Regions from separate parts of the Paenibacillus sp. 01T424 genome, predicted to be linked through region 4. Evidence: riboswitches for the same ligand, from Rfam matches in the RefSeq annotation. Region 4 holds a riboswitch; each other region holds the start of a gene.
What was found. Region 4 has a riboswitch for cyclic di-AMP ahead of AC1DPK_RS03860 (hypothetical protein). Riboswitches for the same ligand answer to the same signal wherever they lie in the genome.
Positions count from the first base shown of each region.

Region 1 (5,536 bases), on a different contig from region 4:
ATGCATGCGTCTTAATGAATCATTCACTTTAATTCGAACTTCTTGCACCGCACTTGTCGTTTCTGGATCGCGTATGACCGACAAATCAGGAATCGGAGCATCCGCAAGCAATCGGTAATCCGTGCCTTTCAGAACGGCAGTATGTGTACGAATAGCCTCAACCTTGAACAGCACGTCACCGCCATACGATTTGCGGACGACCAGGTCCCCTTGCTTCATGGGTAAATCACCTCTTCGTCTATCCTATGGGCAGAACGTGCGAATGGTGAGTATTTTATGATGAAACGGCCTAGCTCTACCAGCCGGCCTCCAGCATGCTGCGGCTAATCCGCGCAAATTCCTCGAGCGACAACGTCTCACCGCGTCTTATAGGGTCAATATCGTTGCTTAAAAGCATTTCCGTTAATGCTTCGCGGCGCTCCTTGCCCACGAATGCCGTTAGATTATTCGCCAGTGTCTTCCGTCGCTGTGCAAAGCTGGCTTGCACCACTTTAAAGAAATGATCCTCATCGGGTACATCAACAGCTGGCTTGTCACGCAATGACAGCTTAATAACGGCTGAATCTACATTTGGCTGCGGTATAAACACCGTATGAGGCACCATGCAGACAACCTTAGGCACGCAGTAATATTGAACGGCTACACTGAGGCTGCCATATTCCTTGCCGCCTGGCTTCGCTGCCATCCGCTCCGCGACTTCCTTCTGAATCATGACGACAATATGCTCAAGCGGCAGCTTCTCTTCAAGCAGCTTCATAAGAATTGGCGTTGTCACATAATAAGGCAAGTTGGCAACAACACTTACACCTGTTACGTCCGCAAACTGCTCTTCGAACAGCTTCTTCAAATCAAGCTTAAGCACATCGCCATGAATGACGGTTGTATGCTCCTCGCCCTCCAGCACATCCTTCAAAATCGGAATGAGCCTATTGTCGATTTCGACAGCCGTCACCTTACCAGCCGCTTTGGCAAGCCGCTGTGTGAGCGCGCCAATACCAGGGCCGATTTCAAGCGCGCCCTTCGTTTCATCAAGCTCAGCTGCCGCTACGATGTTATTTAATATATTTTGATCGATCAGAAAGTTTTGTCCCAAACTCTTTTTGAAGGAAAAACCGTATTTCGCAATGATTTCTTTGGTGCGTTTGGGCGTAGCCACCTCTATCGCGGATGGCTTTACTGCTTCCTTGCTAAGCTCACTATGCTCTTGACTCATTCAGCTATCCCTCCAGTTCCTTTTCCATTTGACGGAAAGCTTCCGTAAACTCTGTTTTGGAAATCCGAAAGCTTGTACAGCGCTTATAGAACTGCTTGCCATTCGCATAACCAATTCCGAGCAGCTTGCCTATAACCAAGCGACGATTAGACGCATCAGGATGTACAATCAGACCTGCATCCATTAAGTCTTCCCAGCTAATTTCTCCCGCTTCATCTGCCGATTCTGTTCGGAGCTCAGAGAGCGCCGCACGAATAGCCTCGGGGCTCGCATTTTCGATGCCGATGTCCCCTTTGTACAAAGCCTTCTCCTGCGGCAAAAAAGCATGCTTGCATCCTGGCGCATGACGCGCAACAATCTTGCGAATGCGTTCTCCTGCATGATCAGGGTCTGTGAATATAATAACGCCGCGACGCTCATTGGCCAGCGCAATCCTCTTCAATACATCCTCACCGATAGCAGAACCATTCGTCTCTATGGTATCTGCATCTACCGCCCTTTTTATTGCAACGGTATCATCTTTGCCTTCAACGACAATGATCTCTTTGATCACCAAGATCATCCCCTTCTACATAAACTGTATTAGACCCTTAGACATGCAAAAAGAAGAGGCAGTGCCTCTCCTTATGATGGCATATTTAATTGATTATTGCGATAAGATGATGGTAACCGCTCAATTAGCTTGCAGTTGGTTTATTCGGCCCCAGCACATATACAGTGATGCCTTTTTTCCTGCCGAATTTGTTCGCAATCTTTGTACTATCAAAGTATACGTCGATTTTGTTGCCTTTAACCGCACTTCCTTTATCCTCAGCGCGGCGGAAACCGATTCCTTCAATATAAACCCACCAACCGATGGGAATAACCTTCGGATCAACAGCTATCGTCCGACCCTCTTGCACACGAGTGCCTGATGATGTAATCCCGTATTCCGGATGGCTTTCATCTTTTCCTGTTGAAGAGAGGTCTGCAGAATAAGCAGTCAACGTGACATTTTTAAGTACTTTTCTCGCCTTAAACGTTACACCGCTCTTCGTAAGCGAAGTAAAGCTCGGGCTCTTGTTCGAGAGCACAGATACTTTAGGCTCTTCCTTCTTCGTTCCGATGGCGACAACCTGATTAACCGCAGCGGTTTCAACCACTTTGCTGACCATCTTCTTCGATATAAGAATACCGTCCTCGTACTGCTTCTCGATACTCTCTACGATCAGACCTTCCTTGCCGGGTTGAACAAGCTTCTGCTTGCCCGCTTCCAGCGTTGGATCGTTCTTCTTCACAATAGAGAATGGCATTGCACGCTCTGTCTCAGCTACCTTCTTATCTACGCGAACGACGGTTACAGTCAATTCGTTGTCCAAAACGGTATGAAGCGGAGGTATTACTTTATCTTGACCACGAACTGGAATATGTAATTCCTCGATCGCTGCCTGCACTGTTCTCTCTGTCGTATATACAGTAGAGGTCTTGCCATCAGCCTTCACAATTACCGGTATCGCATGAGTCACCTCTATACGATCTCCGTCCTTTATTGCCGCATTAAGCGGTATGGACACCTCATCATGTGGTCCAATTGCGATAGCTTGTTCATCCAGTAGGCGTTGCAGGACCCATTGCTTCGTTTCCACAATGGTTTCTTGTCCGTTCACTACTACGGAGACGCTTTTGACAGCCGTTCCGTACAACAACACCAAAAACATGAAAGTCATAGCGATTGAGATAGTAGCACTCAAAAGAATCAAACGCAAGTTTTCACGCTTCCATCGCAATGCGAAAGACATGCTGGATGATCGTTTCCCATGGGTGTCCTTAACCTGGAGTATTCCCACTTCATCGGTCCTCCTTCATAGCCCCGCCGCCAAGTGTTACGCATGATACAACTGACGCGACTATAGTATATTGGCGTGCGAGCACGCAATCCAGTACTGCTATCGATCCTCCCACCCCCATCTTTTATCCCTATGTCGACAAATTCCCGATTATTCGAAAATAAAAAGAAGCCGTCGACAGAGGATCTGTTTCGTGGCTTCCCGGTTAAATGATTCACTGGGATACAGAAAAATGGATGCACGAGGTTGATCACTCTCTATAACGCTTGCGAGGTTAGCTGACGGATTCGGACAAGAGAGTCGCCCTATTCGTTACACAATGCTCATGGCAATGGCTTCGAAATTCACCCCTGAAGAATTCAAAATACGGAATTAAAAACCGTACATGGTTCCCCCGCTCTCCGAATGGAGATTAAGCGTAAACTGGAAATCCAATACAAAATTTTATTGCTCTGAGATGAATCATACCTTCATACGAGGTCAATTGTAAAGATACGATAAAAGACGATTTAAGCGAAAAAGCAGGATAAAGCAGGAAAAAATAAGCGATTATCGCTATAAAAATTAGTTTTTACGCGATAAAGGTCTCTATTTCTCATTATTCCTCTCGTTTTTAGACAATACCAAAACATCTTCGACCGTTTTCAGTCGTAATTACGCCTATTTCTTCTACCGTTTTGCCCAATAATTCGGCTGCTGTCTCTGCAACTAAAGAGACGTAAGAGGACTCATTTCGCTTCCCTCTGAACGGGTGAGGAGTTAAATATGGAGCATCCGTTTCGATCAAAATTCGGTCGATCGGAACCTGCTTAAGCACCTCTTTTGGCACCCTTGCATTTTTGAAAGTAACGGGTCCTCCAAATGATATATAGAAGTTCATATCAAGACATTGTTTAGCCGTTTCCCAGCTGCCGGAGAAGCAATGCATGACACCGCCAACCTCTGCTGCATTCTCTTCCTGAAGAATACGAATAATGTCCTCATGAGCATCCCGATTATGAATAACAATTGGCTTGCGCACCTTACGAGCAAGACGAATTTGCTCACGAAAAACCCTTTGTTGTACCTCTTTTGGAGAAGTATCCCAGTGATAATCGAGTCCAATTTCACCAATGGCAACAACCTTCTCATGCGAGCATAGACGTTCAATCCATTCCAAATCCCCTGGAAGCATATCTATACTGTCAACTGGATGCCAACCAACTGCTGCGTATATAAAATCATATTTCTCTGCTAGCGCCATCGTTGTAGGGATCGTTTCACGGTTAAAACCAATATTGACAAGCATATGAACGCCTGCATCCTTCGCACGCTGGATGACCTCGTCGCGATCCTCATCAAATTTTTCCGAATCTAAATGGGTATGTGTATCAAAAAGTAATGTCATGTTGATGTTATGCTCCTTCAATCGAGTTTGAAAAGCTTACGAAGTGAATCCGGCAATCGATGAATATTTTTTTTGAGCGGCTCTTCTGGATAATAAAGATGATATTGTCCTTGATGCAGGCCAGTAATAGAACGAATAATGTCGGATTTAGAGGATATTTCGCTTATATCTTCCAAACCATCTAACAACAAAATCGGCGCTTTTTCTTTCTTTTCTCCTTCTTTTTTATCTGGTCGATATACGTCATACGGCAGGTCAAATGGAAAATCGATTTCCATATGATAATCCGGATTCATTCCTATAGAAGAGAAACATTCGCTAATCTCATTTAGCAGCTCTTCATCCGGGTTTTCAAGCGTAATGTACTTATATAAAAGCCTGTTCAGAAATCGTTCACATAGATCGCTTAAAATAGGATCATGCTCCTCCGCCCACTCTGCGAAAGCGGTCTGAACGAGCGCTTCATCCAGCTTTAGATAGTCGTGTACCGTCATCGTGTTCTGAAGCAAGCATTTCAGCTGCTTAGGCATCCACTGAAAAGAGTAGCCACCCACGTAAAGCTCCTGTGCTCTACGAAATATTTGACGTAGAATAATTTCCGAGCTTCTTGTAACCGGATGGAAGTAAATTTGCCAATACATTTGATAACGAGACATCAAATAATGTTCAACTGCGTGCATACCGCTCTCTTTAACTACAATTTGCCCTTTATAAGGACGCAATACGCGCAAAATGCGCTCTAAATCAAATGTTCCATAGTTAACACCTGTAAAATACGCGTCTCGGAGCAAATAATCCATCCGATCAGCATCCATTTGGCTTGAAATCAAACTAACAACAATCGGATTTGGATATTTTTTTTGTATGACTGCAGCGACCTGAGCAGGAAACTGCTCCGATACAGCACTTAGCACGCGATTGATTTCTGTATCTCCCAAAATGATGTTACATGTCCACTCTTCGTGATCCGTGTCGAATACTTCTTCCAAGGAGTGCGAGAACGGACCATGACCAACATCATGCAATAAAGCAGCACAAAGCGAGACTAGCTTTTCTTCGACTGGCCAGTCAGGATAGCTGTTTCGTTCAAACTGAGAAATAATTTTTCGA
Region 1 is NZ_JBFTPZ010000033.1:9,559-15,094, reverse strand. Features, by position in the region: gene yabG (sporulation peptidase YabG) at 1-219, opposite strand, end outside; gene rsmA (16S rRNA (adenine(1518)-N(6)/adenine(1519)-N(6))-dimethyltransferase RsmA) at 296-1,213, opposite strand; gene rnmV (ribonuclease M5) at 1,218-1,766, opposite strand; gene AC1DPK_RS22960 (ubiquitin-like domain-containing protein) at 1,891-3,039, opposite strand; cyclic di-AMP (ydaO/yuaA leader) riboswitch at 3,288-3,468, opposite strand; gene AC1DPK_RS22955 (TatD family hydrolase) at 3,653-4,426, opposite strand; gene AC1DPK_RS22950 (HD domain-containing protein) at 4,444-5,536, opposite strand, start outside.
Region 1: linked by a shared signal. The riboswitch ahead of AC1DPK_RS22960 (ubiquitin-like domain-containing protein) and the one ahead of AC1DPK_RS03860 (hypothetical protein) in region 4 are both predicted to bind cyclic di-AMP.

Region 2 (5,536 bases), on a different contig from region 4:
GGCATGGCTGGACGAGGGGTTTACGTCCTATGCCGAGGATAAAGTAATGGAGACGGCATATGGCTTGGAGCCGAATTTGCGCATGGAAGCGAGCTATATGACCAACCCTGCACCGCTCAAGCAGCAATCTTGGTCATACGCCAGCCACTCGCAATATGCCGAGAATGTATATCTGAGGGCAAAGCTGGTGCTCATTGGTATCGAGAATCAGGTCGGCTCCAGAACGATGCAAAAAATATTGCGAACCTATTTCCAAAAGTATAAGTTCAAGCATCCATCGACAGCAGACTTCCAGCGTGTTGTCGAACAGGTAACAAAAACGAAATGGAATGATTATTTCAGCCAATATGTCTACGGCAACAAAATGGCCGACTTTTCGATCGAATCGATTCATGTACGCCCAGTCACCCAAGATGGTGCTGAGATGTATGAATCTGTTGTACTCGTTAAGAAAAACGGCGGCAGCAATGGAGAGATTAAAGTGTTGATGAAGTTTACTGACGGCACCAAAATAACAAAGCTTTGGGATACTCAGGAATCCCATATGCAATATAAACAGCTGCATTCCGCTCCGCTTGAATGGGCAGTCGTTGACCCAAACAACAGCAATGTGCTTGATAATAAGCTCATTAACAACTACATGCAGGCTCAGCTGCCAGAGGATAAACGCACAAGATGGAGCCTCGGCGTTGTCCAACTAATTGAAGGACTGCTCGGGTCGCTGAGCTGGTAAGTAATTGCGTTCAAGGAGCGATAAACGATGAAAATACATTTGAAGCAAGGCTGGCGGTTAGCGGTAAAACATTTTTACATTGTTGTTTTATTATTTCTTTATCAGCTGATCTGGGGGTTCTTCCTTTACCGCTTCATTGATTCGGTCGTAGCTCCGCTGCTGCGTCGATATCCAAGCTCCGCTCCTTCAGAAGCAGCCGTTCAGCTATTCATGACCGAAGCACAATTCCAGCTGTTCAAGACCGATCTCATTAATCCTTACGTCTGGACGCTGGGCGGTCTCCTTGTTGCCCGAATGCTGATCACTCCCTTATTCAATGCCGGTCTATTCTATTCGTTAAATCAGTCCAGATCGAATAGAGGGACACGATTTCTAGAAGGTATTCGCAAAGCTTGGAAGCCTGTAGTTCTGCTTTACTGGATCGAGGTTATTTTATCTGTGGCTCCTGCTTGGTATGTGCTGCCGCGCTCACTGGATGCGCTTCTAGAGAGCGGCTCTATTCCAGAGCTGCTGCAAACGGTGCTGCCTAGCGCCCTTCTATGGCTCCTATGGGGCACAGTACTRCATCTGCTGTTTCTAGCCATGCAATTCAGCGCTGCATCAGGAGGAAGCATATTCCGTTCCTTATGGCACGCTCTCCGAAATTTCCTCACCTATGCAGCTGTGTCGCTCATCATGTGGGGGATTGGAGCGGCTGCTGGGCTTGTGGTGACAAGTCTCTCCATGCTGTGGGCCGGGCTGATTGCACTCATTCTGCATCAAGGCTATTATCTCATTCAAACACTGATGAAGGTTTGGACGATTGCCGCGCAATATGACTTTTTGGAAACGAAAAGAATGTAGCAAACCAAAAAAGCCTTCAGCGTCCTCTAGATGCTGAAGCAAAAATAAACCTTCATTCCACGCTTTGCTGTGGTGTGGAGGTTTTTTTTACAACTAACCGCAACTAAATGATGGCAGTTCTGTATAAATAACTGAAAGAAAATCAAAAATGGGGGATATTCACAAATGATGCGTAAAAAACTAGTTATTATATCCATGGTATTGCTCTTATCGGGCGGTTCATTGGTTGCAGCAGACAAACTATTTCAAAAGGTAACGCTCCTTTATAATAATAAGCAATCCACTGACGATGCTGTCGTTGTGGATGATAAGGTTTATATTAGCATTCGTTCTTTAAGTGACAGCCTTCAAGCCTTCGTCCAATGGAAGAGCAATGATAAGAAGCTCATTATTCAGAAGCCCAATGTGCATATGTTTCTAATGAACGAGAAGCGAGCTATGTTCGGACAGGTTGATAAAGGCAGTGTTCAGAAATTTTTAGTGCAAGCACAAATCGATAATTTGAATATGGCGATTTCAGAGTTCAAAGTGACCATCGTTGATCCTAATGATAAGGAAACGACAATCGACAGCCGCAGCCAGGATGATGATGATTTTAAAGAGTTCGTCGAAAAAGACACCTTTTGGTTCAGCTCCAAGCTCGTTTCCTACGATTTCAAAAATGCCGGAAAATACAAGGTACAGTTTTGGATGCAGCAAAAAAACAACGATCCACAGCTCATTTCTGAAAAAATCGTTACTGCAAAATAAATCTTTTTTTCGATTGCCCAAAGGGGGCTGTTCTCATGAACAGCCTCCTTTGTCTATTTCTGCCGCTCTATCTGGAGCAGCAGCTAGGCTGTCTGAATCTACGCTTATTCACGAGTGATATAGATGAGATTTTTCTAATTTATGAGGAGCAAAATGGTGAAATACCGCCGTTTACGGCACTTTAAGCTAGTCCTTGCGATATAGCGCCTAAAGGACAAAACGGTATATTTTACACAACATCCACATAATTAATGAAATTGACTCCATGTATTTAGTTAGAAAGCACTACTATGGCGTGTTTATATTACAGAAAGAACGGTTTAACGAAGCAAATTGTCAAAAGGTTACATGAGAATTATTAGAAATTGCCACTAAAGGCAGGAGATCATTGAAAATAATCGAATATTTCTCAAAGCAATAAAAAAACTGCCTAATTCCCTATTGGGATACGGGGGAACCACTTTGGGTGAATTGATTCCGACGTTTGAGTTTTTTTCAAACGCCCGAGGAATCATAGGGAGCCTTCAACCGAACCCCACAGCTAACCTCGTCGGCATTGGAAGGAGTTTCACAATTGAAGAAGATTACCACATTAATCCTGGGTCTCGTTCTCGTGCTCGCTTTTCAAGCGGGAAGCGCTTTCGCTGACTCAAAATTGAACGGAATTGTTAATGATCTTATTGGCACTCCGTACAAAAGCGGCGGAACGTCGTCGAAAGGCTTTGATTGCTCCGGCTTCACGAGCTATGTGTTCGAGAAAATGGGCATTGAGCTTTCACGTACTTCTGGTTCGCAAGCAAAAGAAGGTACAAAGGTCGCTAAGGCTGACCTCATTGCGGGAGATCTTGTGTTCTTCGACACAGTTGGCGGCAATAATAGCGCCGTATCCCATGTTGGCATTTACATTGGAGATGGAAAGTTTGTACATTCATCCTCGAGCAGAGGCGTTGTAACTGACAAACTTAACTCCGAGTACTATGAGGGACGATATGTAACTGCTCGTCGTATCATGGATGCTGATTCATACCAAGCCAACGTTGACGTAAAATAGAGCAACCTAATCCCTCTTCTTGAGGGTTGAACGGGTAGACTCATCTAGCAAAGCCGCAGTTTTTTGTCCTCTGACGACAAATGACTTGCGGCTTTGCTGTTTCATTCCAGCTGGAATGCGGCCGTTCAATGTTGCGCTTATGGAAGGAGCTATCACTGATGTATTTGTTTATTCACCGCAAGGATTTGCGTATTGCAGATTTGCGCGCTTTTGATTATTTGAAGAAAAAAGAGAAACAAGGCATTCATTTGCTAATCATAGATCCCGTTATTACAGGAGATGGCCGTTTAACTAGTCATAGCGGCCGGAATTTCATGGCGCAAGCCGCCTCGCTTCTGCACAGCTATTCTAATGCAGGAAAGGAACTGCATGTGCTTTATGGTAATCCTGCTGCGATCACCGAAGCACTGCTGCATGCGCATCCTATTGATGAGGTTATTGTTCACACAGACTATACGCCTTACTCACGGCAGCGAGATGAGCAGCTTGGGCTAACCACACGCAGCCTTGGCCGCCGATGGATGTCTATTGCCGATTCACCTCTTGCTGATCTAGATGCTTTCCCGGCATTTGCTCGAAAAATGGAGCCATACAAGGTTTTCACACCCTTTTATCGCAAGTGGAGCAGCTTTATGCTGGAGTGCTATAGCCCAATGAGTGAAACGACGATTCATGAGCTTGCTACCTTAAGCGAAATTAATGCCAAGGTTGCGCAGTCCTTCGCTCTGCCCGAATCCGTTTCATGCGCCCTAGGCGGCACAAACGTGCAAGGATCGTCCAAAGGATTATCCAAGCTGGAACGGTTCGTACGAGAACGCCTTGCCTCTTATTCGGAGAGCAGGGACGCTTATGCCGATGATCATACAAGCCAGCTTGCACGTTTCCTTAATACGGGCGCCATCTCCGCCCGCCAAGCCTACGAAATGACCCAAGGGCTTCCGGGGTCTGAATCATGGATACGGCAGCTGGCATGGCGTGATTTTTATTTATATCAAGCGATGTATCATGATGATTTCTTTCGTTACGAGCAGCTCGCTGATATATCCAAGCTCTCAGATGCTCATCTAGAAGCATGGGCTGCAGCTGCCACCGGCATTCCAATCATTGATGCGGCCATGACGCAGCTCAATCGTACAGGTGAGCTGCCCAACCGCTTGCGAATGGTAACAGCTATGTTTTTAACTAAAAATCTGCTATGTCCCTTCACGCTTGGCGAACAATATTTCCGCCTTCACTTAAGCGATTATGACAACACGCTTAATCGCGGCGGTTGGCTGTGGTGCTCTTCACTCGGGTATGACGCAGCGCCTTACTTCCGCATCATGAATCCCGCAACTCAGTCACAGACGCATGATCCTAGCGGCAGCTATATTAGGCGCTGGCTGCCTCATTTGAATCATCTGACAGACAAAGAGATTCATCAGCCGCAAAGCGGTGCCATCGTCGACTTGAAAGCATCACGCGCGCGCGCCATAGAGGTATACAAAACCATTCTTAAATAGCTGAAAGCATTTAGAATAACACGTTTAATAATAAATAAACCTCCACACCCGCTTTGAAACAGCGAATGTGGAGGTTTTTTTATAATTTGCAGTTCAGCTAAGCCTTGGATCGTATGCTGTGAACTTGTTTTCTTCCGAGTAGGAGCATCGCCGCTAACAGAAGCAGCATCAGTATAACTAAGCTGCTTATATACCATAACGTAGATTGCACATTGTACTGATCCATTATCCAGCCAGTCAAACGAGGAAAAATCGCTCCTCCAAGCCCGCCGAATGCTACAAGCAAACTCGTTGTCCTCTCCGTCATACCCGGAATGAGCTCATTGGCATAAACAAGAGCGATACCGAATATACCCGAGAAGAACAATCCGCTAAGTGCGACAAAGGCAAGCATCCAGCTAAGCTGACCCATAACAGCCATTAAAACAAAAACGACCGAGGCGCCCGCTGTAGCAATAAGCAAGTAACGCGAATAACCCATTCGGTCAGCCAGCAGTCCCGCAAATAGACGCCCTAGCACCATCGTTCCCCAGAACAAGCTGAGCACCGCTGCCGCACTGGAATCTCCTACACCTGATCGAACGATGAGAATAGAAGGCAGATAGTTGGAGAAGCTCATTTCCATTCCTACATAAATCATAAAAAATAAAGCCGATA
Region 2 is NZ_JBFTPZ010000044.1:19,711-25,246, reverse strand. Features, by position in the region: gene AC1DPK_RS26715 (M1 family metallopeptidase) at 1-733, shown strand, start outside; gene AC1DPK_RS26710 (hypothetical protein) at 761-1,576, shown strand; gene AC1DPK_RS26705 (hypothetical protein) at 1,742-2,326, shown strand; gene AC1DPK_RS26700 (hypothetical protein) at 2,362-2,511, shown strand; cyclic di-AMP (ydaO/yuaA leader) riboswitch at 2,744-2,897, shown strand; gene AC1DPK_RS26695 (C40 family peptidase) at 2,901-3,377, shown strand; gene AC1DPK_RS26690 (FAD-binding domain-containing protein) at 3,536-4,879, shown strand; gene AC1DPK_RS26685 (MFS transporter) at 4,977-5,536, opposite strand, start outside.
Region 2: linked by a shared signal. The riboswitch ahead of AC1DPK_RS26695 (C40 family peptidase) and the one ahead of AC1DPK_RS03860 (hypothetical protein) in region 4 are both predicted to bind cyclic di-AMP.

Region 3 (5,536 bases), on a different contig from region 4:
AGTCTTCTATTTGCTCATTTGTTCCTATAATAACCATGACATCACGAAGTGAAAGGACATCCGTTGCTGTCGGTGCAATAATGATGCCATTAGGCTTATTTATGGCTACGATGCTGCATCCAAATCTAGCTCGCGGATTAAGATCATGCAATGACTTGCCATCCAAGCATTGCGGTACGGCAAGCTCGGCGATCGTATACTCTTTGGAAAGCTCGATATAATCTAATAGATTTGGGGATACAAGCTGATGCGCAACTCGAATACCCATATCGCGCTCAGGATAGACCACGCGGTCTACACCGATTTTCTCAAGCACCCGGCCATGCAGTTCAGTCAAAGCTTTCGCTACAACTTGCTTCACTTCCAAATCCTTAAGCAGTATGGTTGTTAAAATGCTGGATTGAATGTCATCGCCAATCGCGACAACTCCGCAATCAAAGTTTCTTACACCCAAGGAGCGCAGCGCTTCTTCATCCGTACAATCAGCTGATACAGCATAGGTTAGAATACCGCTCATGTCCTGAACGGCTTCTTCATCCTTATCTATTCCAAGCACCTCATGGCCAAGCTGGACGAGTTCGCGCCCTAAGCTCGAACCAAATCTCCCTAAGCCGATGATGACAAATTGTTTCTTTTTAATTCCCACTTGCAAAGTCTCCTATCCAATCGTAATTTTGCCTTCTGGATGCCGATAAAGCTCTTTCTCTGTACGAGGCCCAAGCGCGTATGCGAGCGTCAGGGGTCCAAGTCTTCCGGCAAACATGGTTAATGCAATGACTATTTTCCCAACAAGGCTCAGCTCTGGCGTAACACCAACGGATAATCCTACTGTTCCAAATGCTGATGTCGCTTCAAACAATAGCTTTATAAAAGCTTGATCCTCCGTCATCGACAAGATCATCGTTACAATAATGACAAGCGATAAAGAGATCAAAGTAATCGTGAGTGCTTTAAAAATTCTGTCTTTGCCTAATCTGTAACGGAAAAGAACGATGTCCTCTCGTCCTCTAATCATTGCAAATACAGCGCCGACCAGCGTTGCAAAAGTTGTTGTTTTGATACCGCCGCCCGTCGAGCCGGGCGAGGCGCCAATAAACATTAATATAATGGTGAAAAACATCGTTGCTTGCCGGATAGCCGTATAATCAAGCGTATTGGCTCCTGCCGTCCGCGGCGTTACCGACTGGAAGAACGAGGACAAAATTTTCCCGCCCCAGTCCAGAGAGCCCAGTGTCTTCGAATTCGAGAATTCAAAAATAAATATGACGAGTGTCCCTACTGCAATAAGCGTTCCTGTCATAGATAGCACGACCTTGCTGTGCAGCGACAGCTTGCGGTTTTTGCGGAACTCCATCAGGTCCGACATAACGACAAAGCCGAGTCCACCCGAAATAATCAGCATCATAGCTGCAATATTGACGACTGGATCAGAAACGTATAAGGTCAAGCTGCGATAGTTCCCAAAAATATCAAAACCAGCATTGTTAAACAATGAAACCGCATGAAAGGCTCCAAAATAAATCGCTTTGCCCAGCGGCATATCAAATGCAAACCTCGAAGCAAACAACGCAGCGCCAATAAGCTCTATTGTCAATGAATACACAATAACGCGTCTAATCAAACGCACGATGCCTTCCATGCTCGACTGGTTCATGGATTCCTGCAGCAAAAGCCGCTCACGCAGCGAAATCCTCTTGCGAAGTACGAGCGCTACCAGCGTTGCCATCGTCATAAATCCGAGTCCGCCAAGCTGGAACAGGCACATTAATATGATTTGACCCCATATAGAGAAATAAGTTCCGGTATCAACGACAACTAACCCTGTTACACAGGTTGCCGAGGTTGCCGTAAACAGCGCATCTATAAAAGGCAATCTCTCACCGCTTACCGATGCAAAAGGCATGGATAATAATAAGGCACCCAGCAATATAATAAGAGCGAATCCACTTACCAAAATACGCGGGGGTGACCACTTCAAAACATTCCAACTAACCTTCATTCATTTCCCTTCTTTTTGATTATGTCATATTGTCATTTATTGTTTTTAAGCATAAAAAAAAGCACTGGAAACTCAAGTGCTCGTGCGATGAGTCCTGTTCCAATACGCCTTCGAGGTTAGCTGACGGATTCGGGCCTGGACAGGCAGCCCTATTCAGCGGAAGAAGACGATGCTTCACCGCTAAAATTCACCCCATGCTATCTAATGTTGAACTGCTTTGCTTTCAGCAGGCTCATCCATTTAGACAACTTTATGGTTCCCCCGATTTCCTTAGGAAATTCGGCTATGCTATGCAATTAGTATGACGATAACGATTATAATCCCTAAGCACTCCTGATATAAAGGTGACGTTTATGACAAACAGGACGATATTAGCTCAAATTAGGGCAATGGGACGAACCAGCACATAGCTAGCTTGCTGGACATCGTTATTTCGCATTTTTTTGAAAACAAACGGTCATTTTCATTGGATAATTTAGGGATTCATATGTTAAGGTAATAAAATGAGCTATTTATTATGAAGACAGTTGAGGTGAAACTATGATTGATTCTATTAAACCCAATGAATGGAAACGATTTATATGGGCAGCAGTTGCTTGCTTTATTATTTATGGAGCCGTACAAATCGTTCCAATGATTACAGCTATCTCATCTGGCGAAATGAATACCAAGGTCATTACGAAATCAGCGGCGGAGGATAAGGCGTCTGCATTTGTTGAAAAAGAAACAGGCTTGAAGGTGAAATCAGCTAAAGCTGTACATCAAACCGATAAAATTATGAATGGCTACTTATCTAAATATGAGCTAGTCAAAACATATACGGATAAATATGACCCTAGGTTTCCTACAGATACGTTTCAGGTTGATCTTAAATTCGTAGGCGGCGGCAGCGGATATGTTTATCTGCATATGCACAGCGGGAAAGTCGTAGCTTGGAACTTGAAGCTTGATGAACTCGACGGTCAAAGACTAACAGAAGATGAAATGCAAAAAGTGGTTAAAACATTTTTGAACAATCAATCATTCAACAGTGAACAATTTTTAATTAACAAACAAATGAAACCAGCTGGATCATTGAATGCAAATGGTGATTTGGTCGCAATGCCTCTCTCTGGATATGAAATGAAAAATGCACAGTTTATGATCACTTTAGATGCTCTTAACATTAATGAAAAGACGGTCATTACGAGATATAAACCTACATTTAAAGCACCATCCGATTACATAAACTATGTAGAGAAACAAGATAAAATAGCTGGATACCTTACCTCTATCGGTTATCTGTTCATGAGCTTCGTTTTATTCGTCTTAGCTATTATTTACTCCGTTTTGTATCGAAAACATACATCCTTTAAATACGGAATCGTATTAACGATCATTTATTTAATTACTTATACGATCATGAATTTAAACGTTCTGGATGGTATCCGGGCTACGCTCGGCGAGACGGATATGGCAGGCGCTACCGTTTCGATCACTGCCATCGTAAGTGTTCTGCTAGCGATTCCAATGGCAGGTTCCATTTATGTATCCATTGTTGCCGGAGACGGCCTCTGGAAGGCGCAGGGCCGCGCTTTATGGCCGCGTTTTGGTCAAAGAGGGTATGGCGATTATGTTTGGCGCAGCGTCGGCTTGTCCTATTTATTCGCGATCATCTTATTCGCAATTCAATCGGTTATCTTTATCGCCTTGAAGCTGTCCATTGGCACTTGGGAAACATCAGATGCCTCACAATCCCCATACAATATGGGCATTCTTTGGCTGATGCCCGTGCTTGCTTGGGCTGCCGCAATTGGCGAAGAAGCCGTATTCCGCTTCTTCGGTATTGGACTATTTCGCAGGTGGTTTAAAAACACGTTTGCCGCAGCACTGCTGCCTACCTTCTTCTGGGCGCTCGGCCATGTGATGTATCCTTTTTATCCGTCTACGACGAGATTGTTTGAGCTGATGATTATCGGGCTGTTGTTCAGCTTTATCTTCGTCAGATACGGCTTCATTACAGCCATGTTCACCCATGCCATCTTCAACAGCGTTGCAGTTGGCCTATCCTTGCTCACTATTGGAACAGCACCGAACATAATCTCGGCTATTTTCTTCTCCGTGCTGCCGGTACTGATTGCATTTGTTCTAAAATATTTAAGTCACAAAAAAGAGAAGAAGCCGTCTATGACGACGACTCCTCCCCTAGGGCAGCTATAATTTGCGAAGCTAATTTATCACCAATAGATAGAGGCCGGAAGTCTTCGACTGAGGCCTCTTTTATTTTTTTGATCGAGCCAAAATGCTTGAGCAGCAGCTTGCGTCGTTTCTCGCCAATGCCCGGAATCGAATCAAGCTTCGACTCCACCATGGATTTGGCGCGCTGCTCGCGGTGGAATGTAATCGCAAAGCGATGCACCTCATCTTGAATGCGCTGCAGCAAATAAAACTCCTGGCTGTCCCTTGGCAAAGGAACAATCTCCGCAGGATCTCCAGTCATAAGCTGCGCTGTCTTATGCTTTGCATCCTTCACAAGACCGCAAACCGGGATGTATAACCCAAGCTCATTCTCAAGCACGTCGAGCGCCGCTGATATTTGCCCTTTGCCTCCATCGACTACAATCAGATCCGGCGGAGCTAATTCCTCTTTCACCACACGCTCGTAGCGGCGCCGTATGACCTCGCGCATCGTTTCGTAGTCATCTGGACCTTGTACTGTCTTAACCTTGTATTTACGGTACTCCTTGCGGTCTGGCTTGCCGTCCGTAAAGACAACCATAGCCGAAACTGGATTCGTACCTTGAATATTGGAGTTATCAAATGCCTCGATTCGGCGTACTTCATCCAGTCCTAGCCATCCTGCAAGCGACTCTGACGCTTTAACGCTTCGTTCCTCATCTCGTTCGATGAGTCTGAATTTCTCGTCCAGCATCACCCTTGCATTATCGATAGCCATCGTTACGACCTCGCTCTTGCGTCCGCGCTGCGGCATAAGCACCTTAACCTTCAGCCAGCTGTGCAAGGATGCAATGACATCGTCAGCGTGCGTAGCGGCTGCCTCATCAACTGCTGCCACTCCGCCCGCTGATTCCACCGCTTCCAGCTCAGGCGGTATTGGCAGCAGGATTTGCTTAGGCAATGCCGGATTATCGCTATAATACTGCGTAACGAATGTCATGAAATCATCATACTCTTCCCCGTAATAAGGAAAAGTTGTGCCGTGCCGCTCAATGAGCTTCCCTTGGCGCATGTACAATATTTGAACGCACATCCAGCCCTTATCTACTGCAAAACCAAAAATATCACGGTCAAGCGCATCGGACATCGTAATCTTCTGCTTCTCCATGACCGCATCGATTGCAATAAGCTGATCCCGAAGCTCCTTCGCCCGTTCAAATTCGAGCTTCTCGGCTGCTTCCTCCATCTTGCGCTGCAGCTCATTTTTCACGACATCTTGACCGCCGTTCAAAAACTTTGAAATTTCTTGAATCATCCGATCATATTCGCTCTGCTGTACATCAAATTCACACGGTGCAATACATTGTCCTAGATGATAAT
Region 3 is NZ_JBFTPZ010000001.1:291,942-297,477, forward strand. Features, by position in the region: gene AC1DPK_RS01110 (potassium channel family protein) at 1-640, opposite strand, end outside; gene AC1DPK_RS01115 (TrkH family potassium uptake protein) at 659-1,999, opposite strand; cyclic di-AMP (ydaO/yuaA leader) riboswitch at 2,090-2,294, opposite strand; gene AC1DPK_RS01120 (CPBP family intramembrane glutamic endopeptidase) at 2,540-4,198, shown strand; gene uvrC (excinuclease ABC subunit UvrC) at 4,164-5,536, opposite strand, start outside.
Region 3: linked by a shared signal. The riboswitch ahead of AC1DPK_RS01115 (TrkH family potassium uptake protein) and the one ahead of AC1DPK_RS03860 (hypothetical protein) in region 4 are both predicted to bind cyclic di-AMP.

Region 4 (5,536 bases):
ATGGATGAGCCGAGTTCACTCCAAAAAAACCGCCGCCGTTTGTGCCCAAATGTTTGATGGATTCAAGCGAAGCTACAGGACCGATTGCAATTTGCTGCATGGCTCCCTCAAGCGTTTTAATTGTAAATGTTGGATCAAGTGTTTGCGGCACCTGAAGAGCGACAAGCACTAGCGTGATAATAAAGGAAATCGGAAGAAAAATTCTTGTGTGTGCTTTTACAAAATCCTCGAAAAAGTTGCCGATCGTCGTTCCTTTACTCGTAATCCCACGAACAAACGCGATGGCAACCGAGAAGCCCGTCGCCGCTGACGTGAACATCATCATCATGATGACCGCCATTTGGGAGAAATAAGATAAGGCACTTTCCCCGCTGTAATGCTGAAGATTCGTATTGGTAATAAAGCTGATGACTGTATTGAAAGTCAGTGTAGGCTCCATGGCTGCCATGCCATTTGGATTAAACGGCAGTGCATTTTGGAACCGCAATATCAAATAGCTGAAAGCAACTAAAATTAAATTGGTTGCAACAAAGCTGAGTGCGTATATCTTCCAACTCATGCCCTCTCTTTTTTTGAGACCAATAAGCTTAAATATAAATCGCTCCGTCCCTCCGAATACTTTGTCTAACCGATTGTGTTCATTTGAGAACACATGATAGACGTAAGTACCAAGCGGCTTAACTAACAATACAAGAACGGCAATGACGATAAGCAATTGTAAAATATCCATCTTGTAAATCCCCCTCTATTAAAACTTCTCCGGATGAATTAAAGCATAAATCAGATAAACGAAAACAAATACAGCCGCTATCGCTATGACAGTCATTAGCCTTCGCCCCCTGTTTTCTCAATAACACTGGAGCACCAAGTTAAAAATCCGTAAAATAAACCGAAGCTAGCTAACAACGCCCCGAACATATAAAAATCCTGCATGTAAACCCCTCCTGCATTATTTGTTGCTTAATAGAAAACCGACTTCACCGGTATGAGAGAATACGATATGATCCGCTCCAAGCCCCTTGTAAATAGCCCTTGGATTCCACTGCTGTGTGATGACGTAAATGGACTTTGAGGTCCAAGCTCTACAGCACTGTACAAAGCGGCAGCTAAGCGCCAAGCTGCTCTCGAATATAAATACCTCGCTAATGTTCATCGAAGGAACATTCCAGCTTTGACGATCATTCGTATTGATGTACAAAACATTGCTGATGCCCTGCTTGCGAAGCTGTTTTTCTTCCTGTTTACTATTTGTCAAAACGATAAATTTTAATTGATGAAACTGCAAAGTTCGTATAAATGATTGGCCAGCCTCGTTTAAACCAGCAACAATAATATGCTCTTCCTGCAACCGAATTCTCCTCCATATGGTAAAAAAGGCAACAAAAAAGAAGCCTTGGGATAAGAGGAACTTTTCCCGCGGCTTCTTTGCCCGCAGCAGAATAAGCCGCGGGAAGCACGATGGCTGTTGCCTCTCTCGAGTACACTTACGAGGTTAGCTGTCGGATTCGGGCCTTGAGAGTTGCCCTACGCTTGATCATTTTCAAGCGATTCACCCCATGAAGCGAAGTCGTGATTACACACGAATCGTTCGTTGGTTCCCCCGTTCCTGCTGCTGCAGGACTCAGCGTTTTCTTACATTTTGTAGCAAATTAAGCTTTTTTGGGCACAAAAAACCACAGAGGTCTATGACACTCTGCGGTCGAAGTTAATCGATCACAAGCTTCATCATTCCTCTCTCGGTCCACGCTTACGAGGTTAGCTGTCGGATTCGGGCGGTGAGAGTCGCCCTACTTTGACCGGTATCCATGGCACCTGTCAAAGATTCACCCCTGCTCTGCGTTTGTTCGACTCTCACATCGAACAGGCGCATCGCGTCATTATTGGTTCCCCCGCTTCCGCTTTCACGGAAACTCAGCGATCAGTAAATCGAAACTTATTTATAAATCCTGTATCGAATATTACTCCTCGCTATAAATACTGTAAAGGCAGTCTGCTACCTAATTTAGCCAGTTTCAGCCTTGCAGAGCGATTCGCAACGCTTACATTCATTTCGATCTCTCGATATCTCACTATTTCTCAGTTTTACTCTTGTTTTCAAAAATAGTGTTCAATCCCTTTCCAACGATTTTATGCGTGAATAATCAGATTTCTCTATAATCGAGAATGGAAGAGAATAAACGAGTATTTCGAAGAATAAATATCTTTTTACTGCCATAACGAATGGATTTCTTTTAATATGGCATATGGCTGCCTTTTCACGATATACCACAGTTTTACAATATTGCATTTCGGGTTTACCATAGACGGCAAGCCAATATGGCTGAGTATTATCGGTGAATTATTCAAATCGAGGAGAGATCTCATTGATGTCTACACCAGTTGAAGTACCTTTGCCAAGCTTGGAAAATCATCCTGCTGCCTTGTTTGAAATTAAACGAATTCAAATGTTTGTGCTGCCGGCTTGCTTGCTTGAATCGAATGGTTACCGTGTTTGCCTGAGGCTCTCCACTGCTAATGGTCATGGCTGGAGTGAGCTGTTTATTAAAAAATCCGAGAAGCCTTGCGACTGGATCAGATGGAGCAGTATGCTGCTAAGGTTCATCGGCACACTTCCTCTTGCGTCTCCTTTTGTTTTTCAAACAGATCCAATGATGAAGGACGAGCGTATATTTCATTTGTTTGCAGCCGCTGCTTTGCATATAGAATCCAATCATTACACTTTTCCAAACTGTGAATATGACCGTGAAGAGCATACTTTATTTAAACAAGCTATCTCTTATGTATCGTTATTTTAAGCACTTCTGATTTACAGATGCGTTAATGAAGGGTATAATTAAGAGTAAACTATTTACGCTGAATTTTTCGAATGAAAAAGCGGGGGAACCATCGCGATCGATCGAGATCGATTCGCAAGGGGTGAATCCAGGGATTTGTAACCCTGGTAGGGCTTTCTCTCTAGCCCGAATCCGACAGCTAACCTCGTAAGCGAATAAAGGAGAGATGTATATGTTGACAAATTGTGCACGAAATCTGCATCTTTTTACGGAACAGACCCCTTATTTATCTGTCACACGAATCGAGCTATTCGTCATTCCTGCTCTTGCCGTCGATTCTGCAGGCCATCGCGTATGTCTTCGTTTAACAAGCAATCAAGGCTTCGGCTGGAGTGAACTATTTGCCAGCGACACAGAAGAGCTCATTGACTTAGAACGATGGAGCGACCTGCTTCAGTCTTTTATCGGCAGCATTCCTCTACCACCTCTTAACCAGTATCACTATGACAAAACGGATCAGGATGGGCGCGTTCTCGACTTATTCGTCTCCGCCGTCAAGCATGTCCTAGCACAATCCGCCGATGCAGCCCCGTACAGCAACGACCATGAAGAGTCTGTTTTGCGTCAACGTTCCGTCTCCTACATCTCTTTGGATTAATTTCGTTCATAAGAAAAAAAAGGCAGTCCAGAACAGATAACCTAGTTCTGGACTGTCTTATTGTATTTAGGGATTAAACCTTCGCTAATGCAGCACGCTGCTCTCTGACTTGGTAAGTAGCCAGCATCATGTTGCGTAGTGAAGCAACCGTTTCTTCCATTCCGCGTGTTTTCAAGCCGCAGTCCGGATTAATCCAGAAGAGCGCAGGATCTAGCACTTTAATGGCGCGCTCGATCATGCTGACCATTTCTTCCACTGAAGGTACACGCGGGCTGTGAATATCGTAAACGCCTAAGCCGATGCCTTGGTCATAGGTGTTCTCCTCAAAGCTATGAATCAGCTCGCCATGGCTGCGCGAGGTTTCAATGGAGATGACATCCGCATCCAGCGCAAGAATGGAATCGATAATATCATGGAACTCACAATAACACATATGTGTATGAATTTGTGTTGTGTCACGCACAGCTGAAGTCGATAGACGGAACGCATGCACGCCCCATTTTAAATAGGCATCCCAATCACTGCGTTTAAGCGGCAAGCCTTCTCGCAAAGCTGGCTCATCAACCTGGATCATCTCTATACCTGCGCTCTCAAGCGCCTTTACTTCCTCTGAGAGTGCAAGCGCAATTTGGTATGCGACCTGCTCGCGTGTGATATCGTTGCGAACAAATGACCAGTTTAAAATCGTAATCGGCCCCGTCAGCATCCCTTTTACCGGACGGCTTGTCAGCGACTGCGCATACACGCTTTCGGTTACTGTCATTGGCTCAGTAAATACAACATCGCCATAAATGGCCGGCGGCTTTACGCAGCGGGAACCATACGATTGAACCCAGCCGGCTTTTGTAAATGCGAACCCATCCAGCTTCTCTCCGAAAAATTCGACCATGTCCGTACGCTCAAATTCACCATGAACGAGGACGTCTATGTTAAGCTCTTCTTGGATTTCAATCCAATTTTTAATTTTATCGTTGATAAAGGAAGCGTAGTCCTGCGAGCTGAGCTCGTTTTTTCTCCATTTTTGCCTTGCTTGGCGTACATCCAGCGTTTGCGGGAAGCTGCCGATTGTTGTTGTTGGAAGGAACGGCAAATTCCACTTTTGCTGCTGCAGCTTTTGTCTCTCCGCAAATGGCTTCTGCCTCGTTGAAGGATGCGCCGCTATCGCTGCTGCATCAGCAGCTTGGCGATTGCGGGCAGGAGAAATGGATAAATGATGAATCCGCTCGCCGTTAAGCTTAAGCTCAAGCTTGCGCAGTTCTGAGATGTCCGCCTCATTTACAGTCGCTGTTTCACTTAGCCACACAATTTCATCCAGCTTTTCTTCCGCGAATGCAAGCGCCTCACGCAGCTCTACTGGCAGATTGGTTTCGTTTTTTGCCGTTACCGGCACATGCAGCAGGCTGCATGACGATTGAATGATCGTGCGCTCAGCTGGAATGTATGCGGAAAGCTTTTGCAGCAATTCGAGCTTTTGCTTATAGTCTGAGCGCCAAATGTTGCGTCCGTCTACAAGTCCGATACCAGCGAGCTTATCCTTCGGATAACCAAATTGCTCCAGCGACTTCAAGTTTTGCTCCAAACCATGAACGAAATCCAAACCGATCGCTTGTACCGGGAGAGCAACTACAGCTTCATAATGCTCAACCGCCTCAAAATACGTTTGAAGCATTATGTTAAGCGCTGGCGCTGCTTGGTTCAGCCTTGCATAAATCGATTCAACCCATTGCATCTCTTCCTCAGAGATAGAGGTAACAAGGATGGGCTCATCGATTTGCACCCATTGTACGCCTTCTTGCTCAAGCTCCTTAAGCAGCTGAGCATAAAGCGGTATAAACTGCTCAATGAGCTGCGGAAGCTGCTTGGCATCGTAGCCCTTCGACAGCTTGAGGAAGGTGTATAGACCGATAATGACAGGTTTACCTTCAATGCCAAGCTTTTCTTTGGCTTCGCGGTACGCAATTAGCGGACGGTTTTCCGTCAGTACCGGCGCAGCACCCGCAAGTTCTGGCACGATATAGTGATAGTTGGTATTAAACCATTTGGTCATCTCGCAGGCTTGTGCTTCCTGTGTCCCTCTCGCCATTGCGTAGTAGGTCTGTACGGG
Region 4 is NZ_JBFTPZ010000003.1:97,700-103,235, forward strand. Features, by position in the region: gene kdpA (potassium-transporting ATPase subunit KdpA) at 1-730, opposite strand, end outside; gene kdpF (K(+)-transporting ATPase subunit F) at 749-826, opposite strand; gene AC1DPK_RS03850 (NAD-binding protein) at 950-1,348, opposite strand; cyclic di-AMP (ydaO/yuaA leader) riboswitch at 1,467-1,637, opposite strand; cyclic di-AMP (ydaO/yuaA leader) riboswitch at 1,729-1,927, opposite strand; gene AC1DPK_RS03855 (hypothetical protein) at 2,367-2,795, shown strand; cyclic di-AMP (ydaO/yuaA leader) riboswitch at 2,842-3,003, shown strand; gene AC1DPK_RS03860 (hypothetical protein) at 3,007-3,432, shown strand; gene metE (5-methyltetrahydropteroyltriglutamate--homocysteine S-methyltransferase) at 3,506-5,536, opposite strand, start outside.